One region of the Mesorhizobium sp. M0968 genome, then DNA from elsewhere that is predicted to be linked to it. Evidence: riboswitches for the same ligand, from Rfam matches in the RefSeq annotation. Region 1 holds a riboswitch; the other holds the start of a gene.
What was found. A riboswitch is a leader RNA that binds a small molecule or an ion and turns the genes downstream of it on or off. The one in region 1 is predicted to bind S-adenosylmethionine.
Positions count from the first base shown of each region.

Region 2: it holds a riboswitch for S-adenosylmethionine, as region 1 does, so the genes downstream of both, NKH67_RS28335 (O-succinylhomoserine sulfhydrylase) here and metX (homoserine O-acetyltransferase MetX) in region 1, are expected to answer to the same signal.

Region 1 is NZ_JAMYNL010000001.1:123,565-139,376, forward strand. It holds gene NKH67_RS00570 (LysE family translocator) at 1-234, opposite strand, end outside; gene NKH67_RS00575 (aldo/keto reductase) at 312-1,259, opposite strand; gene NKH67_RS00580 (quinone oxidoreductase family protein) at 1,606-2,586, shown strand; gene NKH67_RS00585 (gamma-glutamylcyclotransferase) at 2,607-3,140, opposite strand; gene NKH67_RS00590 (DUF2125 domain-containing protein) at 3,255-4,256, shown strand; gene NKH67_RS00595 (prephenate/arogenate dehydrogenase family protein) at 4,390-5,325, opposite strand; gene hisC (histidinol-phosphate transaminase) at 5,332-6,441, opposite strand; SAM riboswitch at 6,580-6,657, shown strand; gene metX (homoserine O-acetyltransferase MetX) at 6,734-7,903, shown strand; gene metW (methionine biosynthesis protein MetW) at 8,019-8,633, shown strand; gene NKH67_RS00615 (hypothetical protein) at 8,764-9,111, shown strand; gene NKH67_RS00620 (DUF1330 domain-containing protein) at 9,197-9,517, opposite strand; gene NKH67_RS00625 (SDR family NAD(P)-dependent oxidoreductase) at 9,753-10,499, shown strand; gene NKH67_RS00630 (RNA polymerase subunit sigma-70) at 10,542-11,567, shown strand; gene NKH67_RS00635 (DUF1194 domain-containing protein) at 11,586-12,392, opposite strand; gene NKH67_RS00640 (ABC transporter ATP-binding protein/permease) at 12,469-14,301, opposite strand; gene NKH67_RS00645 (class I SAM-dependent methyltransferase) at 14,430-15,200, opposite strand; gene gloB (hydroxyacylglutathione hydrolase) at 15,299-15,812, shown strand, end outside.
Region 2 is NZ_JAMYNL010000026.1:8,201-24,012, reverse strand. It holds gene argF (ornithine carbamoyltransferase) at 1-443, shown strand, start outside; gene NKH67_RS28350 (Hsp33 family molecular chaperone) at 606-1,616, shown strand; gene apaG (Co2+/Mg2+ efflux facilitator ApaG/CorD) at 1,623-2,015, opposite strand; gene NKH67_RS28340 (ceramide glucosyltransferase) at 2,243-3,397, shown strand; gene NKH67_RS28335 (O-succinylhomoserine sulfhydrylase) at 3,434-4,624, opposite strand; SAM riboswitch at 4,695-4,772, opposite strand; gene NKH67_RS28330 (2'-deoxycytidine 5'-triphosphate deaminase) at 4,903-5,997, shown strand; gene araD1 (AraD1 family protein) at 6,028-7,020, opposite strand; gene mmsB (multiple monosaccharide ABC transporter permease) at 7,209-8,501, opposite strand; gene mmsA (multiple monosaccharide ABC transporter ATP-binding protein) at 8,498-10,030, opposite strand; gene chvE (multiple monosaccharide ABC transporter substrate-binding protein) at 10,130-11,194, opposite strand; gene NKH67_RS28305 (LysR family transcriptional regulator) at 11,512-12,501, shown strand; tRNA gene NKH67_RS28300 (tRNA-Gly) at 12,818-12,891, opposite strand; gene NKH67_RS28295 (DUF6460 domain-containing protein) at 13,023-13,286, shown strand; gene NKH67_RS28290 (histone deacetylase family protein) at 13,291-14,193, opposite strand; gene NKH67_RS28285 (MATE family efflux transporter) at 14,244-15,668, shown strand; gene NKH67_RS28280 (quinone-dependent dihydroorotate dehydrogenase) at 15,672-15,812, opposite strand, start outside.

The sequences.
Region 1 (15,812 bases):
CGGCAGCGCGGTGAGAACGGCCATGATGCCCGTCGCCACCACCAAAAGCACGAGAACCGTCCCGACAACGATTCCCGAGGCATAGCGCAGCGAACCGCGCAGGCCGAACGCGGCGCCGGTCGCGGTGACGCTTATTGTCGCCGGCCCCGGGCTGCCCATGACGATGGCCGATGCCAGCACAAGCGCCAGCAATCGCTCCCATAGCTGCTGATCGAGAAGACCCTGTCCGGCCATGCGGCGTCCCTGCATCCTGTGACGAGGCAGGGACGGTAGGGTAAGCAGCGGCGCCGGTCTTGAACGATCGTGCGCGGCTATGCGCTGGCCTTGTCGAGCTCGACGATATCGTCCGGACTGAGCTGCAACGATGCGGCACGCACCAGGCTGTCGAGCTGGTCGAGCGTCGTCGCGCTGGCGATCGGTGCGGTGACGCCGGGCCGCGCCATGACCCAGGCAAGCGCCACTTCCGCCGGCTTGGCCGAATGTCTGGCCGACACCGCATCGAGCGCTGAGAGAATGCGCATGCCGCGCGCGTTGAGATACCCTTTCACACCACTGCCGCGCGGGCTTTTGCCGAGATCGGCTTCGCTCCGGTACTTGCCGCTCAGAAACCCTTTGGCGAGGCTGAAATAGGTGATGACGCCGATGTCCTCGGCCGCGCACAGATCGCGCAGCGGACCATCGAAGGACGAGCGGTCGTAGAGGTTGTATTCCGGCTGCAGCACCTCGTAGCGCGGCAGGCCGCGCAGGCTTGCTACGTCAAGTGCGGCCCGCAACTGGGCGGCGTCGAGGTTGGAAGCGCCGGTATAACGGATTTTGCCCTTGTCGAGCAGTTTCTGGTAGGCGCCGAGCGTTTCCTCATAAGGGGTCGCCGGGTCGGGCCAGTGCGACAGATAGAGATCGACGCTATCGACCTGCAGCCTCTTCAGCGAAGCATCGATGGCGTTTTCGATATAGGCGGCGGACAGGTCCCTCTTGCCCTGTCCCATATCCGAACCGACCTTGGTGATAACGACAACCTTGTCGCGGTTGCCGCGGCTTTTCATCCATTTGCCGATGATGGTTTCGGATTCGCCGCCCTGGTGGCCGGCAATCCAGCGCGAATAGGAATCGGCCGTGTCGATGGCGTTGAGGCCAGCGTCGACAAAGCGGTCGAGCAGGTCGAACGAGGTTTTCTCATCGGCGGTCCAGCCGAACACATTGCCGCCCAGAACCAATGGCGCGATGGATAGGTCGGTGCGACCGAGACGACGTTTCTGCAAGGCTGATCTCCATGGTGATTCATGCTGGGGCGGATGGGAGCCGCCGACCGGGCTAACCTATGTCGCGCCGTGGCAACGTCAAACGCATAGCCTCTTTTCCAGCCCGCCGGCGCTTCACAAAGCCGCGACCCGCCGCGCCGTGTCCGGCCCCAAGGCGCTGGTCCCGGGTATCCAAACCAGCAGCCTCTGAAGAAACGATCTGGCAAGTTTGGCACATAGATTGTCAAATCTGCCAATTCTGACTTTTGCCGGCCGACCGTAGGTTCCGCCGCGCTGACGCAAGTCTCAGCACGGTCTGGCCGGGGCTCAGACTGTTGGCCTCGGATCGTTTGTTATGGAGACCGGCATGAAAGCAATTGTATTTGACGCCATCGGTTCGCCGCGCGACGTGCTCTATGTGAATGACCTGCCGTTGCCACGGATCAGCGACGGCGAGGTGCTGGTCAGGATGGTCTCGGCCTCGATCAATCCGGGCGACTTCCTGTTTATCCAGAACCTCTATCCCGAACCGAAGAAGCCGCATTTTCCCCGGCAGATCGCCGGAAACCATGGCGCCGGCATCGTCGAAGCCGTTGGCGAGAACGTTCGGTTGGAACCGGGGACGCTTGTCGCGTTCAGCTATTATGGCAGCTGGGCCGAGTACGCCGCCATTCCCGCCGAATGGCTGATCCCGTTGCCTGCCGGCTATCCTGTCGAACGCGCCGGGCAGATGGTGAACCCCATTACCGCGTGGGATCTGCTGGTGGATTCCCGTGTGCGGCCTGGCCAGTGGCTGGCTGTCACGGCCGGCTATTCGTCAATTTCGACAATGGTGATGCAGTTCGCCCAACGACGCGGCATCAACGTCATCGCGCTTGTGCGGCGCTCGCACCAAAGCTTCGATCTGAAGACGCTTGGCGCCGCCGCCATTCTTGACCTTTCGGACTTGAAGGCAAGTATCCGGGAAGCGGTGATGGATATCACCGGCGGCGCCGGATTGAACGGGATCATTGACAATGTCGGCGGACCTGTCAGCGGCGAATTGATCCGCATCCTGGCGCTCGGCGGGCAGATGGTGATCAATGGCGGAATGAGTGCCGAGCGCTTCGAACTGCACAATTTCGATGTCTTGCTGAGCGGCGTCGAAATCAGGGCGAATATCTATCGCTACTTCTTTTCGCCGCCTGCCGAAGCCGACCGGCCTGTGCTATGCGAGATTATCGACACCTTCGGCCAGCCCGGCTTCCACGTTCCTGTCGGCGGTCTCCACCCGCTGACCGAGTTCAAGCTTGCCGTGGCAAACAGCCTGGATCGCGCCGATCTTGGAAAACAGATTTTCAGGATGTAGCCCGCGTCACGGCACCGAAGCTACGTCGCGATCCGTCTCGTCACGTCTTCCAGCCAGTGGTCGCTTATACCCAGTGCTTCGAGGTGCTCCAGCGTGCTGAGCACGTAATCCTCATTCCTCCCCGATTGGCCGACGGCGCCGCGAACGACGGCCGCCGCCTCGGCCGGGTCGAGCGCACCGGCATATTGCTCATGGCTGCGGTCCACGACATAGGCGACGGCGTCGACCGTCTTGCCCCTATCCGTTTCACCCTTGTCGAGGCGAACGCTGAGCACACGTTCGAGATAGACGTTGGTGACCAGCTCGCGTTCGCGCAGATAGGTAATGACCTCGTTGCGCAGCTCGCCTGGAACCCGGAACGCCAGCCCGATGCAGGAGCCTCCGCGGTCGAGGCCGAGCACCAGGCCCGGCCGTTCGCGCGTGCCGCGATGCACGAAAGAATAGACGCAGAGCGAACGGCGGTAGCCATGCAGGCGGGCGCGCCGCGTCTCGACATGTGCGAATCCCGGTCGCCAGATCAGTGAGCCGTAGCCAAAAACCCAAAAATCGCCCATATCGCCAAGCCTGATTGTGACGACCACCTCACCGGTGGTGTTTCAGTCCGTCTACCTGTTGGTGCCGCAAGCGACAGCCCGCCCGTGCCACCCCGCGTTAACGAAAGCCGCAGCATGACGTCAAGTGACGAGCGCCCGCCGCCCAGCCAACGTCGCCGCCTGTTGTGGCTTGCCGCTTTCATCCTCGTGCTGTTCGGCATCTACAGCGCCGGCTGGTTCTACCTGGCGGACCTGGTCGAGAGCGCCACCAAAAAGGCGGTCGCCGATCTCGACGACAAAGGCATCAAGGCCGACTGCGCCAATCTCGCGGTCAGCGGCTATCCCTTCAGCTTCACCGTTTCCTGCGACAGCCTGGCTTACGAGGACGACAGCCGCAACGTCGCGGCATCGACAGGCAAGATCAACGCCGCCACGCAGATCACCCGGCTTCTGTCGCCTGCCGCCGAGCTCAGGGGGCCGCTCAGGACCTCTGTTCCCGGCATGACCCCGCTCTGGATCGACTGGGATGATCTGCGGGCCGACATGAAGCTGTCCTGGCCGCTGCCGAGGCGCCTCTCGCTGCAGGCAGAAGGCCTGTCCGGCCAGACCGATCCGGCAGACGACACCGATCCCGTCTCGCTGTTCAGCGCCGGAACCGCCACCGGACAATTGCGCCCAAACGGCCCGGACATCGACTATGCCGGCAATTTCACCGATCTTGAAATCGACGCGGCGGCCATCGGCGGGCGCGTCTTGCCGCCGCTCGACGGCAGCGGCGACGTGACGCTGAAGAACGGCCTGACACTGATCAAGGCAAATCCGACGAGCCTGCGCGGCCAGGCGGCCGAAATCCACGAGCTCGATCTGTCGTCCGGAACTGCGCGCATCACCGTTTCCGGACCGCTGTCGGTCGATGACGACGGTCTCATAAATGCCGACCTGACAATCAGGCTCAATGATCCAAAGGCCGTGGCGGCAATCCTCGCCACCGCCATCCCCGAGCAGAAGAAAGAGATCCAGACCGGCTTTGCCGGACTGGCGCTGCTCGGCAACCAGCCGTCGATGCCGCTGAAGATCGTCAGGGGCAAGGCCTCGCTCGGCTTCATCCCGCTCGGCAAGATCAAGCCGCTCGACTAGAGTAATTCCAGCAAAAGTGTGAAACGGTTTTCCGTCCGGAATTGCGCAAAACAAAGAGATAGAGCCGTTCGGCGTTTCTGTGAAACGATGAACCGCTCTAAGCCAGGCTGGCCTGCGATCGGCCTGCCGCGGCTTATCCCTTCGGCGGGTGTTCGACTGCCTGGCGGCCGAAATCCGGTACGTCGATATCCTGGCCGGCCTCGATGATCGAGCGGCGGACGGCGCGGGTGCGGGTGAACAGGTCGAACAGTTTTTCGCCGTCGCCCCAGCGGATCGCCCGCTGCAGCGAGGACAGATCCTCGGAAAACCGCGCCAGCATTTCGAGAATGGCGTCCTTGTTGTGCAGGCAGACGTCGCGCCACATGGTCGGGTCGGACGCCGCGAGACGGGTGAAGTCGCGAAAGCCGGAAGCCGAGTATTTGATGACCTCGGACTTGGTCACCGACTCCAGATCGTCGGCGGTACCGACGATGTTGTAAGCGATGATATGCGGCAGGTGCGAAACGATGGCCAGCGTCATGTCGTGATGCTGCGGGTCCATCGTGTCGATGTTGGAGCCGCAGCGGCGCCAGAATTCCGAGAGCTTTTCCAGTGCTGCGGGATCGGTACCGGGCAGAGGCGTGAAAATGCACCAGCGGTTCTCGAACAGTTCGGCAAAACCGGCGTCCGGTCCCGATTTTTCGGTGCCGGCCAAAGGATGGCCGGGGATGAAGTGCACGCCATCAGGCACATGCGGCTGCATCTGCGCGATCACCGATGCCTTGGTCGAGCCGACATCGGTGAGGATGGCGCCCTTCTTCAGCGCCGGCGCGATCTCCGCGGCGACCGTGCCTGAAGAGCCGACCGGCACCGAAACGATAACCAGATCAGCATCGCGAACCGCCTCTTTCGCATCCGTCGTATAGGTGTCGCCAAGGCCGAGTTGGCTCGCCCGTGCCAGCGTCGCTTCGCTGCGCGTCGAAATCGCGATTTGGCCGGCGAGCCCCTCGCGGCGGATGACGCGGGCCAGCGACGAGCCGATCAGGCCGATGCCGACCAGCGCGATTTTTTCGAACATCGGTGATGTCATGGTGTTCTAGCTTTTCAGGAATGTCGCGAGTGCTGCGACAACGCCGCGATTGGCCTCTTCGGTGCCGATGCTCATGCGCAGCGCGTTGGGAAAACCGTACCCGGAAACGCGCCGCAATATGTAGCCGCGCGCACTGAGGTAGTCGTCGGCGGCCGCCGCCGAATGCTTTTTGTCCTCGGGAAAGTGGATGAGGATGAAATTGCCGACGCTCGGCGTCACCCGCAGCCCGAGCCCGCTTAATTGCTCGCTCAGCCAGGCCAGCCAGGTCTCGTTGTGCGCGACGCTGCGTTCGATGTGGGCACGGTCGCGGATCGCCGCGATGCCGGCCTCGATTGCCGTCGCATTGACGTTGAAGGGTCCCCGCACGCGGTTGATCGCGTCGATGACGTGCATTGGCGCATACATCCAGCCGATCCGCGCCCCGCCCAGGCCCAATTTTGAGAACGTGCGGGTCATGACCACGTTTTCCGCGCTGCCCACCAACTCGACGCCGGCTTCATAATCGTTGCGCCGGACATATTCGGCGTAAGCTGCATCCAGCACCAGAAGCACGTTTCGCGGCAGGCCGGCATGCAGGCGGCGCACCTCTTGGAACGGCAAGTAGGTGCCGGTTGGATTGTTTGGATTGGCAAGGAAGATGATCCGGGTAGCCGGCGTCACCGCGGCGAGGATCGCATCGATATCGGCGCGTTCATCGGTCTCCTTGACCGTCACCGGGACGGCACCGGCCGACTGTATGTAGATCTTGTAGACCATGAAGCCGTGTTCGGTGATGATGGCTTCGTCGCCGGGCGCGAGGTAGGTCTGCGCCAGCAGGCCCAGAATCTCGTCGGAGCCGTTGGAGCAGACGATGTTCGCCGGGTTGAGCCCGTGCACCTCGGCGATCGCTTCCCTCAGGCGCCTGGCGCTGCCGTCGGGATAGACCGCGAGCTTGTCGGCGACCGCGCGCGCGGCCTCTATCGCCTTTGGCGAAGGGCCGAGCGGGTTCTCGTTCGCCGACAATTTATGGACCTTGGCGACACCTTCAGGCGCCGCGCTCTTGCCGGGCACATAGGCTTCGATGTCCATGATGCCGGCGCGGGGCTTTGGACGTGTCTGATCCGGTGTCTGACTCATTTCATGAAATCCGTCGAGAGTGCCTCCATCCGGAAGCCGCAGCGGAAATACAAGCCGTGGCCCGGAATGTCGAGGGCCGGCAATTCGGGATCAAGAACTTGCCGTTGACGAAGCCATGCGCGAGTCATAGAAGAACGGCTACAGTTCCGTGGTGATTTGGCCGGTCGGCTTGCAGCCACGTTAAACAACTTGCTAAAGGGCCGTTTGCATCTTGTAACCGGCTTTGCGAAGGCATGGCCGGTTTTTTGTTGCCCAGACCGGTGGACAACTGAAGGCCGGGCAAGGAGATGTGATGGTCGCTTTGCGCGCGCGAAAAACCAACAACGAGGCCGACCAGCCGTCGAGCCCGGTGTTGCGTTTCGGCGCCGACAAGCCGCTCAAGCTCGACGCCGGCACGCTGCTGTCGCCGTTCCAGATTGCCTACCAGACCTATGGCACGCTCAACGACGCGCGCTCCAACGCCATCCTCGTCTGCCATGCGCTGACCGGCGACCAGCATGTCGCCAACACCAATCCGGTGACCGGCAAGCCGGGCTGGTGGGAAGTGCTGATCGGTCCCGGCAAGATCATCGATACCGACCGTTTCTTCGTCATCTCGTCAAACGTCATCGGCGGCTGTCTCGGCTCCACCGGCCCCGCCTCGACCAATCCCGCCACCGCCAAGCCCTACGGGCTCGACCTGCCGATCATCACCATCCGCGACATGGTGCGGGCGCAGCTGATGCTGGTCGAGCATTTCGGCATCGAACAGCTGTTCAGCGTGCTTGGCGGCTCGATGGGCGGCATGCAGGTGCTGCAATGGGCCTCCAGCTATCCGGAGCGCGTCTTCTCGGCGCTGCCGATCGCCACCGGTGCCCGCCATTCCTCGCAGAACATCGCTTTCCACGAGGTCGGCAGGCAGGCAGTGATGGCCGACCCGGACTGGCATGGCGGCAAATATTTCGAGCATGGCAAGCGGCCGGAAAAGGGGCTGGCGGTGGCGCGCATGGCCGCCCACATCACCTATCTGTCGGAAGCAGCGCTGCACCGCAAGTTCGGCCGCAACCTGCAGGACCGCGAAGCGCTTACCTTCGGCTTCGATGCCGACTTCCAGATCGAGAGCTATCTGCGCCATCAGGGCATGACCTTCGTCGATCGCTTCGATGCCAACTCCTATCTCTACATGACGCGGGCGATGGATTATTTCGATCTCGCCGCCGACCATGGCGGCCGGCTGGCCGATGCCTTCGCCGGCACCAAGACGCGCTTCTGCCTGGTTTCGTTCACCAGCGATTGGCTGTTCCCGACCGAGGAGAGCCGCTCGGTCGTGCACGCGCTGAACGCAGCCGGCGCCTCGGTATCGTTCGTCGAGATCGAGACCGACCGCGGCCACGACGCCTTCCTGCTCGACGAACCGGAACTGTTCGCCGCCATCAAGGGCTTCATCGCCTCGGCCGCGCGGGCGAGAGGGCTTGGCGCATGACCCCGAAAGGTTGCAGGCTGTTCGGATCAGGACCATGCGCCAGGCATCAGCGCATGACCCCGAAAAGTTGCAGACTTTTCGGATCAGGATCATGTGCCGAGCAGGAGCCGAAGGCATGAGCGTCAACCGCGCCCAGCGCGTCGACCTCGAAGTCGTCGCCGATCTCATCCCGCCGCAGTCGCGGGTGCTGGACGTCGGTTCCGGCGACGGCCTGCTGCTCGAATTGCTGCAGGAGACCAAGAAGGTCGATGGCCGCGGGCTGGAACTGTCGCAGCGCGGCGTCAACGAATGCGTGGCGCGCGGCCTGTCGGTTATTCAAGGCGATGCCGACAAGGATCTCCAATTCTATCCCGACAAGGGTTTCGACTTCGTCGTTCTGTCGCAGACCTTGCAGGCGACCCGCAATCCGAAGCTGGTGCTCGACGAACTGCTCCGGATCGGCAACCGCGCCATCGTCTCATTCCCGAATTTCGGCCACTGGCGGGTGCGCCTTTCGCTGCTCTTCAACGGCCGCATGCCGGTGACCAAGGACCTGCCCTATTCCTGGTACGACACGCCCAACATCCATTTCTGCACCATTCGCGACTTCGTCAATCTGTGCGACGAGCTTGGCGCGACGGTGGAAAAGGCAACCGCGCTCGACGCCAACGGCCAGCGGATCGGCTTCTCGATGCCGTGGTGGTTCTGGAATTTTTTCGGCCAGCAAGCGGTATTCCTGCTGAAACGATAGGTTTGACAGGCAGAAGCAACGAACCTCAGACCTGCGCAAGAAACCATATTTTCAATTTTCAATCCAATGAAGTTGCCCGGCATTCTTTGTTGCTTTAACAGGTCTCAAACGGGTTGGTTTGGGGGAAGCAATGAAGACGTTAGTATTAGCAACAGCTTTGATGTCGGCCACTTTGATTTCCGGATGCACGACGTCGAAGACCGATTTCCAGAATGGACAAGTCGCGTTGAGCGGCAGCCCGGCGCTGAAACGGCAGGCGATCCAGCGGTGCATGACCAAATTCAAGATGCGGTTCGGCAAGGTTGAAAGGGCAAACCTCGCCGCGCTCATGAACGTCCCGGATGCCGGATTGGAACACACGTTCTGCACGCGATTGATGAACGGCTTCGCGAACGGGAGGATCAACTACTCGGATTACCTGGCTGCATTGTCGCATGGCGACATGTCCAACGCGATCAAGGTGCTGCAGGGGCGGTGAAGCTGCCGATGCAGACGCGATCCAAATTCGGTGCCGCCAGATAGATGGCGGCACCATAGACGCCGGTTGTACCCGATCATTCCCTCTATTCAAGCACGTCCGTGGCCTTGTGCGGGTGCTGGACGCCATCAACGAAGACCACGTCGGACCGGGAATTGCCGGTACGCAGCGGCAATATCTCCTGATAGGCGGGCGAGTCGTACCATGCACGTGCCTGCTGCCGGTTGGGAAACTCGATGACTATGAGATAGCCCGGCCAGGTGTTTTCAACGACTTCCACCTCGCCTCCGTGCACCACGAAGCGGCTGCCAAACGGTTCCAGCGTGGCATCGATCTTGTGCAGGTACTCGACGATCTGCGGTCCCGGCGTGACCTGGCGCATATGGGCGACGGCGTAGGCGGTCATGGCGTAACTCCTTGTGGTCGAAGACCGGACAACCGGCTTGATGGGAGCAGTTTGCCGAGACGTCGCGCACAGGTCGATTACCCCCGAGGTAATGACACTGAATACAAAACCGACGCGCCGCTGCCGTCAGCTGAAAGATATTTCCGCCTGGCACCGATGATTTCCACCCACCTGCGCTGTCCTTATCGATGAGCGCGCCTGGATGGTCCGGCGGCCGGGAATAGAGAGGTGATCCATGGGATCGTTGCAAAATCAGAATGTCGTCGTCGTCGGAGGCAGCCGTGGTGTCGGCCGCTCGATCGCGGAGGCCGCCCTCAAGGAGAAAGCGACGGTGCTGGCCGTCGCCCGCGGAAAACAGGCCCTGGCGCAATTTGCCTGGGAGGTCTCGGGCGTGAAGACGCTCGCGGCCGATGCTACGATGGACTCCGCCCCGGATAAGGTCTTCGCCGCGCTTGAGCCGGACGTACTGGTGATCTGCGCAGGTGCGCTGGCGCCTTCTGCGCCGGTGCATGAACAGAACTGGAAGGCGTTCTCGGCAAATTGGGACACGGACGTCAAGGCGTCGTTCCTGTTTTGCCGGGCCGCTGTGCGGCGTCCGCTCAAGCCGGGGACCCGGATCGTTCTGATCTCCAGCGGCGCGGCCTTGACCGGCGGACCACCGAACGCCGGCGGCTATGCTGGCGCAAAACGCACGCAGATGTTCCTGGCCGGTCATAGCCAGAAGGAGGCCGACCGGCTTGGCCTCGGCCTGCGCTTCATGGCGCTCGCGCCGATGCGCATCATGCCGGAAACCGGCGTGGGCAAAGCCGGCGTCGACAGCATAGCGGCCTATATGGGCATCCAGCCGGCGGACTTCATCGCCGCCATGACCGACATGCAAACGCCGGCCGATGTCGGACGGGCGGTGGTCGCACTCGCCACCGGCCAGCCGCAAGGCAGTTCCTTCATGGTGAGCGGTAGCGGGCTTGCCCCGGCCGCCTGAGGGGCGCGTAATGCAACGCTCGCTCGTAACCGCAGAAGCCACATGACAAACGGTCAACCACCTCTGCAACCATCACGCCAGCCGATCCTCGATCGGCTGGCCTTCGAGAAGGTCACGGCCGCGCATCGCCGCGAGCTCAAGCTGCATTGTTATCGCATGATGGGTTCGCTGCACGAGGCCGACGACCTCGTCCAGGACACGTTGCTTCGCGCCTGGCGCGCAAGATCGGAGTTCGACGGGCGAGGTTCGGTTCGCGGTTGGCTCTACATGATCGCGACCAACGCTTGCCTCAACGCCATCAAGGCGAGGTCGAGGGCGCGTCGCATTCTCCGGGAACCCGGACGGCCGCCCTCGCACGGGGCGGCCATAGGCGGGCCGGTAGCCGACATCGCCTGGCTGGAGCCCTACCCCGACGCCGAGCTTCCAGACATTGCCGGCAGCGAGCCAGGTCCGGAAGCCCGTTACGAGAGCCGCGAGGCCGTCCAGCTCGCCTTCGTCGCGGCGATCCAGGATCTGCCGCCCAGGCAGCGCGCCGCGCTGCTGCTTGCCGACGTCCTCGGATGGTCGGCTGTCGAGACGGCGCGTTTGCTGGGCGGATCGACGGCTTCGATCAACAGCGCGTTGCAGCGGGCCCGCGTAACGCTGGCGGCGCGCTATCCTCAGGGACGGCCGGCCAGCCGATCACGGCCCAGCCCCGAAGAAGGCCTGCTGCTCGAACGCTACATGCAGGCCTGGCAGGCCGCCAATCTCGACAGCTTGATCGAGCTGCTGCGTGAGGACGCCATCTATACCATGCCGCCTTGGCGTGAATGGTATCAAGGCCGCGAAGCGATCCGCGGTTTCTTCGAGACCGTCTGGCCTAAGTTTGGCGGCTTCCGCACGCTGGCCACCCGCGCCAATTCCCAGCCGGCGGTCGGGGTTTATTCCCGCAGCCACGACGGCCCTGAATGGCGGGCCCATTCCCTGCATGTGTTCGACGCAGCCGAGGGCGGGATCGCTTCCTTGACGATCTTCATAGGGCCGCTCGGGCCATCTCTGTTCCCGGCCTTCGGCCTGCCACCAGCCTAGCTTACCCCTGGGCCAGCCTTATCGGTCGAGTTCCGGGAAATATGGGTCCGAGAAAAACCGCCGGTCGCGCTCGCCTTGCAGGCAGTCGATCGGTGCGTCGATGCGGATCGTCCTCGGATCCAGCTTGGGATACTCGATGCCGCTGACCTCGAGGATCAGTTTGCGGCGAGTGGCGGTGGCGAATTCGGAAGCAGCATAGATCGGCAGCACGAACGAGCCCGGCCCGCCGGTAACGCATTCGGCATAATACCGGTCGAGATGGCTGAAGGTGGGTGACGGGCTGATCAGGATCGGCAGCCCGTTGATGACGATACCCTTCGCCAGCGCCGCATCGCGTGCCGTTGTGACCGGCAAGCCGGTGTTGTTTGGGCCGTCCCCCGAGACGTCGATGACGCGGCGTTTGCCGGTGAAGGCCGTGCCGTTGAAAAGCTCGGCGCCGAAAGCCACAGCACCGGAAATCGAGGTGCCGCGAAAGCTCCTGAACGGGCGGGCCGCGATCTTGTCGGCGAAAGCGTTGGCGCTCTCCTTGCTGTCGACGACCTGCCAGGCAATGACCGCATCGTCGCGGATGGTGCCGGCCCATTCGAAATAGGCGATGGCGATGCGGCCGAAGGTGCCGGCGCGCACGGCGTTGATGAAGTCGGGGTGGCGCAGCGCCGCGACATAGCCGGCGCGCTGCAGGGCAAACTCCCTTTCATCCATCGACTGCGAGATGTCGACGGCCAGCACCAGCTCGACATCGACGGCAATTGCATCGGCCGGCGCGGCCGCAGGTGCCGCCGGGGTGCAGGCAAGGCAGGCGAGCAGGGCGAGTGCGTCAAGCATGGCCGATCGGAACGTTCCCATCTGAAACGATCGCGACAGTTTTTCGCCGCGATCGCGGCGAAATAAAGCTTGCCCTCTATTTCTTTCGGCCGGTCGAGGCGATCGCCGGGGGCGGTTCGATGGCACCTGCCCTGATACGGGCCGGCTTGAGTGGCGGTTGGCCGGCATCCTTGACGATGGTCAACGCCCGCCGGAAAAAGCGGGCATTGTGCTGGCCGCGGCCGATATTGAGGATCGCGGCGTCGGGAAGGCGCTTCTCCAGCATCGACAGCACTTGCCTCAGCGTTGGGCCGTCGAACGCGTCCAGCGCCTCGTCGATGATCACCCATTTCGGCCGTCGCAAGGCCAGCCTGGCAAAGGCCAGCAGACGCTGCTCGTCGTCGCTGAGCTCACGCTCCCAGCGCGCCGAGCGATCGAGCGAGGACGACAGGCGTTGCAGCCCGACATCGGCCAGCACCTCCGAGATCTCGGCATCGCTCGCCTCCGCCGCGCCGTCTGAATGGTTGAGCACCTCGCGCAGCTTGCCGAGCGGGAAATAGGGGGTACGCGGAACAAAGATCGGCGCTTCTCCGGCCGGCATGCCGATCCGTCCGCTGCCCCATGGCCACAGACCGGCAATGGCCCGGAAGAACAGCGTCTTGCCGGCGCCCGGATCTCCGGTGATCATGACCCGGTCGCCGGCGCGGATTTCGACATGCGGCTCGGCAAGCTTGGTGCATCCCTCCGGCGAGGCGACCTCGAGTTTCTCGAAGGTCAGGCTGCCGTCCGGGTTTTCGCCGAACGAAATGCGCCTTTCCGTATGGTGCAGCGCGTCGGTGTCGGCAAGCGCGATGCGGAAGTCGGCGACCCGCATCAGCGTAGCGCGCCAATCGGCGATGCCGCCGATATTGTTGATGAACCAGCGCAGCGACGAATGGACCTGGTTGAAAGCGCCGACTGCCATCATCAAGCCGCCAAAGCTGATATCGCCGGCGAAATAGACCGGTGAGGCGACCAGGATCGGCGCGACGACAGTGATCCAGCCATAGGTGTCGGTAACCCAGGAAAGATTGATCTGGGCGCTGTAGATGCGCCGCATGGCGCCCAGCACCATGCCGAGATCGAATTCGAGCCGGCGCCTGGCATCGGACTCGCCATGCGCGAGCGCGATGGCATCGACATTCTCGTTGACGCGAACCACCGAGGAGCGCAGCTCCGCTTCACGCGTATAGCGATCGTTGTTGAAGCGGATCAACGGTCGCCCGACCAGCCAGCTCAACCAGGAGGCGGTGCCGGCATAAAGGATCGCCGCCCAGACCATGTAGCCGGGTATGGCCAGCGAATGGCCGCCTATGTGGAAGACGAAGCCGGAGGACAGCGACCACAGGACCCCAACGAACGAGGCAAGCAGGATGCAGGACTGCAGCAGGCCGATGCCAAGACCGGTGGAAAGATCGGAGAGATGCCCGGCATCCTGCTGCAGGCGCTGGTCGGGATTGACGCCGATGGCGCCGGCATGGGTCAGCCGGAAGGCACGCGCCGGCCGCATCCATTCGTCGATCAGGTCGAGCGTCAGCGCCTCGCGCAGCTTCAGGCGGAGCATCTGGTCGAGCCAGGTCTGGCCGACATTGAGCACCACAAGCCCGCCGGCGATGCCGGCAAAGACCAGAAGCTGATGCAGGAAAGCCGGCATGTCGCGCCGCGCAAGCGCGTCGTAGAAAGGCTGGTTCCAGCGATTGAGCAGAACCTGCCCGATCGAGCTCGCCACGATGACGGCGACGATGCCGATCGCTGCCCAAAGCAATTGTTTTCGCACTGGCGAGCTGGTCAGTGCCAATTTGATTGTTGCCAGCTGCTCACGCAGGCTGCTGGCTTCGATCGACGTGGCAAGCTTCTGGGCGCTGGCCTCGACATCCGGACGATCATCCATCGGTTAAATCCTTGCATTCGGAGCAATGCCAAACCGGTCATAGGGATCGGCCGCACGGCCTTCAATCGGACAGCAAACCTGATATCGTCAGATAGGCGTGAACAAGCACGTCTCGGATCACGAACGCGTCATCCTGGCGGTGCCGGGTGTTCGGCCCGCGACAGCCGGCCAAGCGTCGGCGCGCCATGCGGCGAGAGAACCGGCACGAAGACGCGGCGGGACGCGCGCTGGGCAACCGGCACGCCTTGATAGAGCCGCTTCTGCGCCTCGACGACAATAACGCCCGAAAAGATCGGCCAGAAGCGCCGGCCGGCGCGTTCCAGCACATTATGGAACTGCATCATGAAACGTCGCGGCGACGGCGGGAAGAACAGCGCATCGGACCACGCCGCCGGCGTGAAATTCGCTTCGCGCAGCAATTCGGTCAGCTGGCCGCGCGAGAACGGCCGGCCATTGCCGAAAGGTGTATGCTCGAAGCGTGCCCAGACACCGCGCCGGTTGGGCACGACGATGACGACACGGCCGGCCGGCGACAGCACCCGCCAGATCTCGTTCAGCGTCTCGCGTGGGTTCTCGACATGTTCGAGCGAATGGACGAGCAGCATGCGGTCGATGCAGGAATCAACCAGCGGCAGTTCCTCGTCGAAGACCAGGGCGGTCGCCGTCGGCCCGGTCGCCGGCCAGACCACCGCGCCCTGGGTTGCCGGCATGAAGGCAAAGACGCGCTCGGCATCGCTGCCGAAGCGCTCCAGCCACGGCAAGGTGTAGCCGAGGCCGACCAGCCGCTCGTTGGGCACGACGGCCCATATCGAGGACAGCGCCATAGTGATCGAGCGTTCGGCCAGGCGGCCGAGCGTGGTCGAATAAAACGAACGGAGATCGACAATGTCTGAATGCATGCGCGGAACGGTAGCTTCGAAGCAGTCCAAGTTCAACAAAGGCAGATGACATCGGCTGGCAGGCGCCCTATGTCTGCGGCAATAATGGGAGAGATGCGATGCCGGTCGAGATCGAACAATTCATGTGCCGCAGCGACAATTTCGGCGTGCTGGTGCACGACCCGAAAAGCGGCCAGACGGCGCTCATCGATGCGCCCGAGGAGGCGCCCATCCTGGCGGCGATCAAGCGCACCGGCTGGACCCCGACGATGATCCTGACCACTCACCACCATCTCGACCATGTCGAGGCCAATCTGGCGCTGAAGGAGCGTTTCAAGCTGCGCATTGTCGGGCCGGAAGCCGAAAAGGCGAAGATTCCCGGCATCGACGAAACTGTCGAGCAAGGCTCGGTCGTCCATCTCGGCGACGAGCGGATCGAGGTCATCGCCACGCCCGGCCATACCGCCGGCCATGTCACCTATCATCTGCCGGCGTCGAAAGTGGCATTCGCCGCCGACACGCTGTTTGCGCTCGGCTGTGGGCGGCTGCTCGAATGCAAGCCGCCGGTGATGTACGAATCCCTGAAGAAGCTCGCGGCGCTGCCGGCCGAGACGGTCGTCTATTGCGGCCATG
Region 2 (15,812 bases), on a different contig from region 1:
CCGGCGACGGCAACAACGTGCTGCATTCGCTGCTGGAGGCATCCGCGCGGTTCCATTTCAAGCTGAATGTCGCCGTGCCCGAGGGCAGCGAACCGGCCCAGAAGCATGTCGACTGGTCGAAAGCCAATGGCGGCAAGCTGAAATTCACCCGTTCGCCCGAGGAGGCCGTTCACGAGGCCGACTGCATCGTCACCGACTGCTGGGTGTCGATGGGCCAGGAGCACCGTGCCCGCGGCCACAATGTCTTCCTGCCCTATCAGGTCAATGCGGCACTGATGGCGAAAGCCAAGCCGGATGCGCTGTTCATGCACTGTCTGCCGGCGCATCGCGGTGAGGAGGTTACCGACGAGGTCATCGACGGACCGCATTCGGTGGTGTTCGATGAGGCCGAGAACCGGCTCCATGCCCAGAAGGCGGTCTTGGCCTGGTGCCTGGGCGCTTGATACGAGCCGCGGTGATCCGGGCCGGCCTGATCTGCGCCGCCTTGATCTGGGCCGCCTTGATCCGGGAGTTGGTGGTGCCTATCTCAGGCGCATCACGCAAATCGAGCGCGTCTCGTCGCATGCACCCCGGAGGGCGGCATCGCCGCGCCCCGGAGCTTTGTCATGTTGGAAACTCATCAATTGGCTGAACATAAACCCAAGCTCGGCGAATTCGGCTACGCCGGCGACGACCATGTCGTGCCGTTCGAGGTCGGCCCGCTCGACGTGCGCGGTCGCACCGTCCAGCTCGGGCCGATGCTCGATGCTATTCTCAGCCGTCACGACTATCCCGAGCCGGTCGCCCGGCTCCTGGCTGAAGCCTGTGTGTTGACGGTATTGCTCGGAACTTCGCTGAAGTTCGAGGGCAAGTTCATTCTGCAGACCCGCACCGACGGGCCGGTCGACATGCTGGTCGCGGATTTCTCCACGCCGCACGCGCTGCGCGCTTATGCCCGCTTCGATGCCGACCGGCTGCAGGCTTTGACTTCTGCCGGCGAGACGTCACCGCAGACGCTGCTCGGCAGCGGCGTCCTGGCGCTGACCATCGACCAGGGCGCTCACACACAACGCTACCAGGGCATCGTCCAACTCGACGGCGTCACACTGGAAGATGCCGCACGCACTTATTTCCGCCAGTCGGAGCAGATTCCGACCGACCTCCGGCTTTCGGTTGCCAAGCTTCTGACGCCGGGCGTCGGCGGTGCTCGCGAGCAATGGCGGGCCGGTGGCCTGCTGGCACAATTCCTGCCGCAGTCGGCGGAGCGCATGCGCGTACCCGACCTTCCCGGTGGCGACGGCGATCCGCGCGAGGAAATCCACGACCCGACCGACAATTCCTGGCAGGAGCTGCTGGCGCTGCTTGGTACTATTGAACCGACCGAGCTGATCGATCCGACGATCGGCGCCGAACGGCTGCTTTACCGGCTTTTCCACGAGCATGGCGTCCGCGTGTTCGGCGGGGTGCCGGTCGCCGACCAGTGCTCATGCTCGAGGGAGAAGATCCACGGCATCCTCGAAGGCTTTTCCGCCGAGGAGATCAGGGACAGCACCGAGGATGGCAGCATTCACGTCGCCTGCGAATTCTGCTCGAAGCAATATGACTTCGACCCGGCGGAGTTTGCAGCGGCCGGATGACCGCCGTCAATTGACGGTGCGCCGCATTCCCGGCAAGTCGAGCGAGAAGGCGGGGATGGCGACGTCGAACGTCTCGCCCCGCCTGTTGCGCATGGTGTAGTGCCCGACCATGATGCCGGACGGCGTCGAGAGCGGGCATCCAGACGTATACTGATAGCTGTCGCCGGGGTTGAGTCCGGGTTGCTCGCCGACGACCCCGGGGCCGCGCACTTCCTCGACCTTGCCGGTGCCGTCGGTAATGTGCCAGTAGCGCGACAGAAGCTGCACGAACTCATCCGACTGATTGTCGATGGTCACCTGATATCCCCAGACATAGCGGTTTTGCGGAGGGTCGGAGTGATCCTCCAGATAGAACGGCCTGACCTGCACTTCGATGTTGCGGGTGACGGCGCTGTACATAAACTGCTCCAAAGCAATGTAGATGGAACTTTCGACGCTCAGCGCAGTTTGATCAACGATGCGCGTCATCTCCTTGCCCGACTCGAGCGCAGGTGCCGAAAAACAATGTCATTTAAGTGACACATGACAATGATGGTGTGCAGGCTTGTGCCGGGCGACTCAGCGTTCTGTCGAATTGTTGAAAACGGCCGTCATGCGGCCGGCACTTCTGGAGTGACCAGATCTCGATGGAACCGACATTCGCAGCCGCTCTCCTTTCCATAGCCCTCCTTCTTTCAAATCTCGCCAGCATCCTGTTGGCTTCGCTGAAGCTGAAGCGACCAGCCAGGATCGCATCGCCCGCGGCCAACGCGCCGCCGGTATCGATCGTCATCCCGGCGCGCGGCGTCGAGCCGTTTGCCGAAGAGACGCTGGAGCGCGCCTTCTCACTCGACTGGCCGCGCTACGAACTCATCTTCTGCGTTGCCCATGCCGACGACCCGGTGGTCAAGCCGATCACCGCCGCAATGGCGCGCTTTCCAGCTATTCGCGCCCGCCTTCTAGTCGGTGACGACCGCATCAGCGGCAATCCAAAACTCAACAATTGCGTGAAGGGTTGGGAAGCGGCGCATTATCGCTGGGTCATCCTTGCCGATTCCAATGTGCTTATGCCGAGCGACTACGTCCAGCAGCTGATGGCGGCATGGCGGCATGGCACTGGCCTCGTCTGCTCGACGCCGATCGGCTCACGGCCGGACGGCTTCTGGGGGGAGGTCGAATGCGCCTTTCTCAACACGCTGCAGGCACGCTGGCAGTACGCTGGAGAGGCGCTCGGCCTCGGCTTCGCGCAGGGCAAGAGCATGTTGTGGAACAAGCCGATGCTCGACGCCAATGGCGGCATCCGCGCGCTTGCCGCCGAGATCGCCGAGGACGCCGCCGCGACCAAGCTGGTCAACGGGCTCGGACTGCGGGTCAATCTTGTCGCCTCGCCCTTCGAACAGCCGCTCGGCCGGCGCACGCTTGGCGAGATCTGGTCGCGGCAGGCGCGCTGGGCGCGGCTGCGCCGCGTCACCTTCGCGCTGTTCTTCGCCCCCGAGATCCTGATCGGCGCGGCGCCGCCGCTGGTGCTTGCGCTGATCGCGGCGGCTGACGCCGGCGTCAGCCTGCCGGCAACCGCCATCGCCGTGCTGGTCGCGGCCTACCTGCCGGAATGCGCCTTGGCCTCGGCCAAGGGATGGCAGCTGTCGCCGCGCACGATCCCGGCGATGATGGCGCGAGACCTGATGCTTCCCGCCATTTGGGCGCGCGGATGGCTGAGCGGCGCCGTCGACTGGCGCGGCAATGTGATGACTATCCAGACCAAGGCCGTCGCGGAGCTGGAAGAGACCCCGTCCGGCGCCTGATCGGCGCGTCCCCGCTCGCCTCTGTTCGGCCAGCCCTTATCCGGCAACTCTCAGTGCCTGCTCGATGTCTTCGAGCAGGTCGTCGGCGTCCTCAAGGCCAACTGACAGCCTGAGCGTTCCCGGTCCGATGCCGAGCTCGGCGCGGGCCTCATCGGTCAAGTTCTTGTGCGTCGTCGTGGCCGGATGGGTGATCAGGCTCTTGGCGTCGCCGAGATTGTTGGAAATGAGCACGACGTCGAGTGCGTTCTGGAAGGCAAAGGCCGCCTGCTTGCCGCCCTTCACATCGAGGCAAATCAGCGTCGAGCCACCCGACATCTGCTTCTTGACTACGGCCGCTTGCGGGTGGTCGGCACGGCCGGGATAGATGACACGGGCGATTTGCGGGCGCTCGGCCAGGAAATCCGCGATGCGGCCGGCACTTTCCGTCTGCTGGCGTACGCGTAGCGGCAGCGTCTCCAGGCCTTTCAGCAGCGTCCAGGCATTGAAGGGCGAGAGGCTTGGGCCGGTGTGGCGGAAATAGTCATGCAGGTTCTCGTCGATCCATTTCTTGTCCGACAGAACGATGCCGCCAAGACAGCGCCCCTGGCCGTCAATATGCTTCGTGGCCGAATAGACGACGATGTGGGCGCCGAGCTGCAGGGGTTTCTGCTGCAAGGGCGTGGCGAAGACGTTGTCGACGATCAACCTGGCGCCGATCGCATTGGCAAGTGCCGCGACGGCGGCAATGTCGATCACTTCCAGCGTAGGATTGGTCGGGCTTTCCAGGAAGAACAGTTTGGTGTTTGGCTTGACCGCCTTTTCCCAATTGGCCATGTCGGTGCCGTCGACCAGCGTTGCCTCAATGCCGTATTTCGGCGCCAGCGTCTCGACCACCCAGCGGCAGGAGCCGAACAGCGCGCGCGCCGCCACGATATGGTCGCCCGCCTTGGCGCTGCACAGCAGTGCTGCCGTCACCGCCGCCATGCCGGATGCCGTGGCGCGCGCGTCCTCGGCTCCTTCCAGCGCGCACATGCGTTTTTCAAACATGTCGACCGTCGGATTGGCATAGCGCGAATAGATGAAGCCCGGCTCCTCGCCCTTGAAGCGGGCCTCCGCCGCTTGCGCCGTCTCGTAGACATAGCCTTGGGTGAGATACATCGCCTCGGAGGTCTCGCCGAAGCCGGAACGCAGCGTTCCGGCATGCACGAGTGCGGTCTGAGGCTTCCAGTCGCGCTTCTTGGTCATCATTCCATCCAAACACCAAAATTGGTCCAAACAACAAAAAACCGGTCGCGAAAGTCGCAACCGGTCCATATGGCCTTGCGGCCCGACGGTCCTTTAGCGACTTGTTTAACGTGGCTGCAAGCCGACCGGCCAAATCACCACGGGATAACGAGCTTTAGACCCGCGCCACGCTTGCGTCAATTGCCGGCATGATTAAGAGGGTTGTACCAAGCAGGTGCCAAACGCGTCCACGGTCGGACCTGCGACAGAACCTCGCCCGGCGTTCGAACGGAGCCAGACCCTTGCGGCAGACAGGCATTCTTCCCGATCAGGATATTTCCGCGCTGTTCCAGACGGGCGCGCTGAAATCGCCGCGCACGCTCGATGCCGATCAGATCCAGCCGGCCAGCCTTGACCTCAGGCTCGGCGACAAGGCCTGGCGGGTGCGTGCTTCCTTCTTGCCCGGCCCGGACCACAGGGTTGCCGACAAGCTCGACCGGCTGAAGCTGCACGAGATCAACCTCGCCGAAGGTGCTGTGCTGGAAACCGGCTGCGTCTACATCGTGCCGCTGCTCGAAAGCCTGGCGCTGCCCGCCCATATTTCCGCCTCCGCCAACCCGAAAAGCTCGACCGGACGGCTCGATATCTTCACTCGGGTAATGACCGACCGCGGCCACGAGTTCGACAAGATCGCCGCCGGCTATGAAGGCCCGCTCTACCTGGAGGTCAGCCCGCGCACTTTCCCGATCGTCGTGCGGACCGGCTCGCGGCTGTCGCAGATCAGGTTCCGCACCGGCAATGCGCTCTTGTCGGAAAACGAGTTGCACGAGTTGCACCGCGCCGAAATGTTGGTCGCCACCGAACCACCCAACATCTCAGGCGGGGGCATCGCGCTATCGATCGACCTCGACGGCGACAAGGACGGGCTGGTCGGCTATCGCGGCAAGCACCACACCGGCCTCGTCGACGTCGACAAGCGCGCCGCGCAGGATGTCGTCGATTTCTGGGAGCCGCTCTACAAGAGCGGTGCCGGCGAGCTGGTGCTCGATCCGGACGAATTCTATATTCTGGTGTCGCGCGAGGCGGTGCATGTGCCGCCGCTCTACGCGGCCGAGATGACGCCCTTCGATCCGCTGGTCGGCGAGTTCCGCGTCCATTATGCCGGTTTCTTCGACCCGGGTTTCGGCCATTCGGCGTCGGGCGGCACCGGCAGCCGGGCGGTGCTCGAGGTACGCAGCCACGAAGTGCCGTTCATCCTCGACCACGGCCAGATCGTCGGACGGTTGGTCTATGAGCACATGCTGAAACGGCCGCGGGCGCTCTACGGCACTGATCTCGGCTCGAACTATCAGGCACAGGGCCTGAAACTGTCCAAGCATTTCCGCGCCGCGCGCTGACCTTCCTCTCACTTCCGGGCTACGCCCGGCTCAAAGTGCCTTCACGGCGACCTTCACCGGCTGCTCGATTTCAAGCGGGTTGCGCAGTGGCAGGCCGAAATCCTGCGCCTCGATTTCGAATACGTCACCGGCCTTGGTCCTGACGCCGTCGGCAAAGGACAGCGTCGCCGTGCCGAACATGTGCACATGCACGTCGCCCGGCTGGCGGAAGGCTGAGTATTTGAAGTGGTGATGCTCGAGATTGCCAATGGTGTGCGACATGTTCGCCTCGCCCGACAGGAACGGCTTTTCCCAAAGCAGCTTGCCGTCGCGCAGGATGCGCGAAGTGCCGCGGATATCGGACGGCAGATCGCCGATCAGGATCTCCGGCCCGAACGAAGCATTGCGCAGCTTGGAATGGGCAAGGAAGAGATAGTTCACACGCTCGGTGACATGGTCGGAAAACTCGTTAGACAGCGTGAAGCCGACGCGGAACGGGGCGCCGTCGTCGCCGATCACATAGATACCGGCGATTTCCGGCTCCTCGCCGGCATCCTGGGCGAAGGCGGGCGACATAAGCGCCGCACCGGGCGCCACCGCCATGGTGCCGTTGCCCTTGTAGAACCATTCCGGCTGCACGCCGATCTGGCCCTTCGCCGGCTTGCCGCCCTCAAGCCCCATGCGGAACATCTTCATGGAATCGGTCAGCTGTTCCTCGCCGTCCGTGCTGAGCTTCTTGTGCATGGAATCGCGGGTCGCGGCGGAGCCGAGATGCGTCAGCCCGGTGCCGGTGAGATGGAGATGCGCCGGATCGGGATGGTTGATCGGCGACAGCAGCCGGCCCTTCTTGTAGGCTGCGTCGAGATCGACGGTTTCGCCGAAGCCCTTGCGCTCGATCAGGGCGACAAGCCCGCTGCCGGTACGCGCGGCTTCCATCGCCAGCGAATAGACGCTGCGGGCGCCGTTGATGACGCGGGTCTTGCCGCCGTTGCGGGCAACGACGCGGATCGTCTCGGCGTCGTCGAGGATTTGTGAGATCAGCATGGTAACCCTCTCTGAATTGTGGGCTGGCCTGCCCTTTCTCGGCAAACCCTACCCTGCGCGGCCCGGACCCCTGTCCGCGCCTCGGTTGAAATTCTTCGTCCGGATTGCGCTCGCGGATCAGGTCCCTCGGGGGACTTCTTTGCGCCCGGCAGCGCCGCGATGTGACCCGTATGCCTCCTGGTTGCCTCTCAAGCCTTGTTCTTGTTGTAGACGTCGAAGACGACGGCGCCGAGCAGCACCAGGCCTTTGACCACCTGCTGCCAGTCGACATTGACGCCCATGATCGACATGCCGTTGTTCATGACGCCCATGATGAAGCCGCCGACCACCGCGCCGATCACCTGGCCGACGCCGCCCATCGCCGAAGCGCCACCGATGAACACCGCGGCGATGACGTCGAGCTCGCTGCCGAGGCCGGCCGCCGGCACAGCCTGCCCCAGGCGCGCTGCGATAATCAGGCCGCCGAGTGCCGACAGCACGCCCATATTGATGAACACCATCAACGTCAGCCGTTCGGTCTTGATGCCCGATAGCTGGGCTGCCTTGGCATTGCCGCCCATCGCATAGATGCGACGGCCGATCGTCATGCGTTTGGTAACGAAGACGAACAACGCGATCAGCACGCCCATCACCATGAGAACGATGGGGAGGCCCCTATAGGTGGCGAATTGGTAGACGAGAAACAGCGCCAGCGCGCTGATCACCAGGGTCTTGACGACGAACAGCGAGAAGGGCTCGGCTTCGTAGCCATGCTTCTCGCGGGTGCGCCGTGCCCTGAGCCCGAAATAGGCATAGGCGAGCACGGCGACGAGGCCGATCACGATCGTCGTCAGGTGCAGCGTCAGGCCGCTGCCGACAATGGTTTTGCCGGCGGCGTTCACGGTTGGCGGTATCAGCGTCAATGGGCCGATCAGGTCCGGAATGAAGCCGGAACTGAGCGCCTTGAAGCCGACGGGAAGCGGCCCTACGGAAGACCCGCCACCCAGCAGCGCCTGGCAGATGCCGCGGAAGATCAGCATGCCCGCCAGCGTGACGATAAAGCTCGGTATTCGGTGATAGGCAATCCAGTAGCCTTGTGCCGCGCCGATCGCACCACCGACGATCAGGCAGATGATCGACACCACCAGCGGATTGCTCAATGGGCCAAGCGGCCAGATGACCATCATCATCGCCGCCAGCGCGCCGATGAAGCCGGCGACGGAGCCGACGCTGAGATCGATGTGGCCCGAAACGATCACCAGAAGCATGCCCAGCGCCATCACGATGATGAAGCTGTTCTGCTGCACGAGATTGCTGAGGTTCACCGGCTTGAACAGCGTTCCGGACGTGGTGAACTGGAAGAACACCATGATTGCGATCAACGCCAGCACCAACCCGTATTCGCGCAGGTTGGTGACCAGCGCCGAGACGGCAATGCGAGGTCCCTGTTGTAGATCCTGGGCAACGCCGGTCTGCGGCCCGGGAGCGCTTTCGGTGCTCATGATGCTTTTCCTTCTCCGCGGACGATGGCGCGCATTATCTTTTCCTGGCTGGCGTCGCTTGCCGCCATTTCGCCGACGATGCGTCCTTCGTTCATGACGTAGATGCGGTCGGTGATGCCGAGCAGTTCGGGCATTTCCGACGAGATGACGATGATTGCCTTACCCTCGGAGGCGAGACGCGCGATGATCGTATAGATTTCATACTTGGCGCCGACGTCGATACCGCGTGTCGGCTCGTCGAGGATCAGCACTTCCGGATTGGCGAACAGCCATTTCGACAGCACCACCTTCTGCTGATTGCCGCCAGAAAGGTTGCCGGTCATCTGGTAGACGCTCGAGGCGCGGATATTGGTCCTGCCGCGATAATCGTTGGCGACCGAAAGCTCGCGCAAATCGTCGATCACGCCGTGGCGCGACACGCCGGGCAGGTTGGCCAGCGTGATGTTGTGCTTGATGTGGTCGATCAGGTTGAGCCCGTAGGTCTTGCGGTCCTCGGTAACGTAGGCGATGCCGTGTTCCACCGCCTTGCTCACCGAAGAGACGTCGATCGGCTTGCCGTTGAGGAACACCTCGCCGGTGATGCGACGGCCATAGGACCGGCCGAACAGGCTCATGGCAAACTCGGTCCGGCCGGCACCCATGAGCCCGGCAATGCCGACCACTTCGCCCTTGCGGGCGTTGAGGTTGATACCCTTGATGACCTGCCGCTCGGCATGGATGGGGTGGTAGACCGACCAGTTTTTCACTTCGAGAACGGTCTCGCCGATCTTCGGCTCGCGCGGCGGATAGCGGTCGTCGAGCGAACGGCCGACCATCGAGGTAATGATGCGGTCCTCCGAGATGTCCTTCTTGGCCAGCGTCTCGATAGTCCGCCCGTCACGGATGATGGTGACCTTGTCGGCGACCCGGTTCACCTCGTTGAGCTTGTGCGAGATCAGGATCGAAGTGATGCCTTGCCGCTTGAATTCGAGCAGCAGATCGAGCAGCGCCTGGCTGTCCTTTTCGGACAGGCTCGCGGTCGGCTCATCGAGAATGAGCAACTTCACTTCCTTGCTGAGCGCCTTGGCGATCTCGACCAGCTGCTGCTTGCCGACGCCGATATTGGTGATCAGCGTGTTGGGGTCTTCCTTGAGGCCGACCTTCTTGAGCAGGGCGCTGGTGCGCGCCTCATTGGCATTCCAGTCGATGACGCCGTATCTGGCGTGCTCGTTGCCGAGAAAGATGTTTTCGGCGATCGACAGCATCGGCACCAGCGCAAGCTCCTGGTGGATGATGACGATGCCCTTGCGCTCGCTGTCATGGATGCCTTTGAAATGGCACTCATCGCCGCGATAGATGATCTGGCCGTCATAGGTGCCGGACGGATACACACCCGACAGCACCTTCATCAGCGTCGACTTGCCAGCGCCGTTCTCGCCGACCACGGCATGGATCTCGCCTTCCTCGACCATGAGCTTGACGTTCGACAGCGCCTTGACGCCGGGAAACGTCTTGGTGATGTCGCACATCTCCAAAATCGTCGATGCCATTGAGAATACCACTCCTGCGAGGTCCGCAAACAATACCGGGCTGGCTCGCCAACGAAAAGGGGCCCTGCCTGCGCAGGACCCCAGGCTTTGTAACCGCGATTACTTCAGCTCTTCGGCCTTGATGTAGCCGGAATCGACCACCAGGGACTGATAGTTCGACTTGTCGACGTCGTGCGGTGTCAACAGGATCGAGGGAACGACCTTGACGTCGTTGTTGTAGGTCGTGGTGTCGAGGCCTTCCGGCTTGCCGCCCGAGAGCACCTTGTCGACGAGTTCGACCGTCGCCTTGGCGAGTTCGCGGGTGTCCTTGAACACGGTCGAATACTGTTCGCCGGCGATGATCGCCTTGACCGAAGCGGTCTCGGCGTCCTGTCCGGTGACGATCGGCCATGGCTGATCGGCGGTGCCGTAGCCTACGGCGCGCAGCGAAGCGATGATGCCGCGCGACAGGCCGTCATAGGGCGAGAGCACGCCATCGACGCGGCTGCCGTCCGAGTAGTTGGCGGAGAGCAGATTGTCCATGCGGGCCTGGGCGGTTGCCGCCAGCCAGCGCAGCGTGCCGACCTTGTCCATGCCCATCTGGCCGGACTTCACGACGAGGGTCTTGTCGTCGATCAGCGGCTGAAGAACCGACATGGCGCCGTTATAGAAGAAGAACGCATTGTTGTCGTCCGGCGAACCGCCGAACAGCTCGATGTTGAACGGGCCCTTCTTCTCGGGATAACCGAGACCCTTGAGCAGCGATTTGGCCTGGATGACGCCGACGCCGAAATTGTCGAAGGTGGTGTAGTAGTCGACATTTGGCGTCTTCTTGATCAGGCGGTCGTAAGCGACGACGACAACGCCGGCGTCATTCGCCTTCTGCAACGCATCGCCCATCGTGGTGCCGTCGATCGAAGCGATGATCAGCGCCTTCGGGCCCTTGGTGATTTCGTTTTCCAGCTGGCTGAGCTGGTTCGGAATGTCGTCCTGCGCGTACTGCAGGTCGACAGTGTAGCCCAGAGCCTCGAGCTGGGACTTGACGGCGTCGCCGTCGTTGATCCAGCGCTGCGAGGTCTTGGTGGGCATCAGCACGCCGATCAGGCCTTCGCCCGCCTGCGCCGGCAGCGTCATGGCCGCGATGCCTAGGGCCGCGACGGCGGCCAGTGTCTTGATAATCTTCACATTAACTCTCCCTGGTTGATGGACGCGTACCCTTGGGTTTCGTGGGCCGCGCAATCGTGCAGGAGCGCCAAACGCGCCGCTGCCGTCAATCGATCTCCGGTATCCTCCCAATCGGCCCCGAGACTCTGGTTTCAATCGATACGAGTTTTCCCTCGTCACCGACCGTCAAGCCTCAGGACGCGCGAAGGGTGTGTCGCTTTGCCATAACTGTCAAATGCGATCTTTGATGGTTGCTATATCGAGACTGATATGGCTTAGGCTAGTGACGACGCTGCCGGATCCTGCCAGGGCGCTGGGCGTAAGAGTAGGGAAGAATCATGGCAGCGCTGCGAAATCCTGGCGGAATATCAGCCAGTTACGATGAAATCCCGGGTGATGGCGGAACCTTGCTGCGCAGCGGCTTGAGCCTGCGTCACATGCGTATGATCGCAGCCCTCGACGAGCACAGCCGAGTGAGCGCCGCGGCCCAGGTCATGAACATCTCGCAGCCGGCGGCCTCGCGCATGATCGCCGAGATGGAGGCCGTGCTCGACGTCAAGCTCTGCGAAAGGCTGCCGCGCGGCATCACGCTGACACCCTATGGCAAGGCGTTGGCACGGCGCGCGCGATCGATCCTGCTCGAGATGCGTGAGGTCGACCGCGAGATTTTCGAGCTCAAGGCGGGCAAGGGCGGCTCGGTATTCCTGGGCGCGGTGACAGCACCGGCGATCGAGCTGGCGGTGCCGGCGATCCGCGAGATCCGGCGCCTTTATCCGCGCATCGAAATCACCATGCAGGTCGAGACCTCGAACGTCCTGGCACGCGAGCTGATCGCCTCGCGCCACGATTTCATCATCGCCCGCATCCCCGACGACCTCAATCCGCGGCTGTTCGAAGCGCGCGTCATCGGCGTCGAGAAAGCCTGCCTGATCGTGCGCCGCGGCCACCCGCTGACCAAGGGCAAGGCGGTGCGGCTGGAAGACACCGCCGCCTATGACTGGGTTTTCCAGTCGGGCGGCTCGCCGCTGCGCCAGGCGATGGAAAGCAACTTTTTGAACCGCAACATCGCGCTGCCGGACCGCATCCTCAACACCAGCTCGCTGCTATTGACTCTGGTCATGGTCGCGCAATCCGACGCCATTGCGCCGGTTTCGATCCAGGTCGCGAAGTTCATCCAGAACCCCGAAGGCCTGGCCGGCGCCATCGATGTTGTCCAGACTGAATTCGACATCGAGGTCAGGCCCTACAGCCTGATCACGGTGAAGAACCGCGCGCTGTCACCGGCAGCCAAGATGCTGCACGACTTTATTCTGCGGGAGGTGGGATAAGGGCTGGAGCGGCAAGCGGAGCGCATCCCGTGGCCGGCCAGACGACCAGACAGGCCCGCCAGCAGCGGCGCCGATGCACGTCGGCCACTACTGCCTGATGCTCAAAAAAGGCCCGCCAGCAGAAGCCAGCGGACCAAGGGTAGACTTTCCGGTTGGGGTCATTCGAGGCCCCGCCGACCCTCAATGTGAGATATTCCACGAACTGGCACATCGGCCAAACAGATGAAAGACGGCCAGCCCGGGCTGTAAAACTGCCTATAAATCCGCTGGTTTTCAGCTTGGCCAGAACAAGTGCAATGCACCGGGGGGCAAAAGCTGGAGCGGGTAGCGGGAATCGAACCCGCGCGTTCAGCTTGGGAAGCTGACAAGCTACCATTACATCATACCCGCGCTGGTTCCTCCGATATCATGGCCCGGCGCCGATGCGCAATCCGGTTTGAGGGCTCGGCTTGATGCAGGGCTATCAACTGCGTATTTCTAGGCATGTGCCCGAATCGCGGCACCCGACTGTGGAGACAGGCTTGTCCGCACTGAACCGCTTTCTCGGCGATACGCCGCTCCGGGTGATCCTGAAGCTGCTTGTGGTGTCGTTCCTCGTCGGGCTGGTCATGAATGCCTTCGGCTGGTCGCCGATGGATGTGCTTTATGGCATTCGCAAATTCTTCATCGACCTGTGGAATTTGGGCTTCCACGCCATCGACCGCTTTCTCGGCTACATCCTGCTCGGTGCCGCGATCGTCGTGCCGGCCTTCATCCTGCTCAGGATCGCTAACTACCGGAAGTGAATTTTCAGGCGTAGCCCGCCGCCACCTCGAACAGGATGGCATGCCGTGCAGCAAGTGCTGCGACATCCGTCGAATAGCCGCCGCCGATAACGCCGCATACCGGTATGCCAAGCGTGCGGAAATGGCGGATCACCATATCGTCGCGGGCGCGCAGCCCGTCATCCGTGAGCGACAACCTGCCGAGCCGGTCCTCGACATGGACATCGACGCCGGCATTGTAGAAGACGAGGTCCCAGCGCCTTCGCGCCGACAGCTCCGGCAGGATGGCGTCCAGCCGCTCCAGATAGGCTGCATCGCCGGCGTCGTCGGGCAGGGCGACATCGAGATCGGAGGCGATCTTGCGCGCGGGGTAGTTGCGGTCGCCATGCATGGAGAAGGTAAACACGCGCGGCTCGTCGTTCAGGATATCCGCCGTGCCGTCGCCCTGATGCACGTCGAGGTCGACGACCAGGATGTTTTGGACAGCAGCTTCGGCGAGCAGCACCAGCGCGGCAACGGCTACGTCGTTGAAGGTGCAGAAGCCGGCGCCTTGCGCGCGCCGTGCATGATGGCTGCCGCCGGCGGTGTTGCAGGCGATGCCGTTCAGCAACGCCAGCCGCGCCGCCAGCACCGTGCCGGCCGTTGCGAGCTGCGCCCTCAGCGAAACCCGCGGTCCGACGGGAAAGCCGATCTCGCGCTCGATCGCCACCAGCACTTTGCAGGCAAGCACCTGGTCGACATAGTCTGCCGCGTGGGCAAGCTTCAGCCATGATGGCCGCGCCGCCTCCGGCTTGTTGAGCGCTTCGGGACGTGCCAGGCCGCGTGCCCGCAACGCATCCATCAGCAGCGGATATTTGCTCATCGGGAAGCGGTGGTTGACGGCGAAGCCGGCGTCATAGTCGGGATGATGAACGATCTGCAAGGGCATGGGGCGGCCGGTGCGCCAGAGGCGGATTTCGGTTGACCATAACGGGGTGGATGGTTGCGCGAGGTCCGCAAACTGGGGCACATCGGCTGGCCGATCAAGCCGCAACAGGAAGCAACACGCGTTTGGAGCAGGCTTTACCCACCGAAGCCCACGCCACCGAAGCCGGGGCCTTCGTCGTCACCAACCGCTCGGTGCTCGCCATCGCCGTGCCGATGACGCTTGCCTATCTGACGACGCCGCTGCTCGGAATTGTCGACACGGCGGTGGTTGGGCAGTTCGGCGACGCCGCCCTTCTCGGCGGCCTGGCGGCCGGCGCCCTGATCTTCGATGTCGTCTTCACCACCTTCAATTTCCTGCGCTCCGGCACCACCGGCCTCGTCGCCCAGGCCTTCGGGCGCGGCGATGCGCTGGAGGAGCAGGCGGTGTTCTGGCGCGCCGTGCTGATCGCGGTCGTCGCCGGCGTCGTGCTTGCCGCGCTTGCGCCGCTGGTCTCCACCGCCGGGCAATGGTTCATAGGCGCCGAACCGCGCGTCAGCGCGGCGATGGACGTCTATATCCGCATCAGGATGCTCGCGGCACCGTTCTCGCTGATCAATTACGCCATCCTCGGTTACGTGCTTGGGCGCGGCGAGGGCGGGCTCGGGCTGATGCTGCAGTTGATGCTGAACGGCATCAACATCGTCCTCTGCTTCCTGCTTGGCCTGGAGCTCGGCTGGGGCGTTGCCGGCGTTGCCTGGGCAACGGTCACCGGCGAATTCGTCGCCATGCTGCTTGGTCTCGCCATTGTCGGCCGGCGCTTTTGGGCGGCGCCCAGGCTGCCGCGCCACCGCGTCCTCGATCTGCCGGCATTCCTGCGCATGATGTCGCTCAATCGCGATATCATGATCCGCTCCTTTTCGCTGCTCGCCGCCTTCGCGCTGTTCACGCGCCAGGGCGCACAATTCGGCACTCTGACGCTGGCCGCCAACGCCGTGCTGATGAACCTCTTTCTGGTTGCCGGCTATTTCCTCGATGGTTTCGCCACCGCTGCCGAACAGCTCGCCGGGCGCGCCATCGGCGCCCGTGCCGCCACGGCGTTTGATCAGGCGGTGCGTCTGACGCTGCTTTGGGGGCTCGGTCTGGCCGGCGCGGCGACGCTCTTCTTCCTGCTGGAGGGCACGGATCTGATCGCCCTGATCACGACCTCGACGGACGTCCGCGCCATTGCCGACATCTACCTGCCCTGGGCGGCGTTCACCGCGCTCAGCGGCGTGCTGGCTTTCCAGATGGACGGTGTCTTCATCGGCGCAACATGGTCGCGCGACATGCGCAACATGATGCTGTTGTCATTCCTGGCGTTCAGCGCCGCGCTGCTGATCCTGGCGCCGGCCTTCGGTAATCACGGCTTGTGGGCGGCGTTGCATGTCTTCCTGCTGGTACGCGGCTTCAGCCTGCTCGCCATATTGCGGCTGCGGGTGCGCACAGCCTTTAACTGATCGCTAAAGCGGTTTCGCCGCCCAGTGATCGAGGCGGCTGTCGCGAAGCTCGCACAGCGACTTCAGCCCTTGATTGTCCATGAAACGGGCCATGCCGGAAAGAATGCGCCCCGGCAGCGCGGGCCCGGCATAGATCATGCCGGT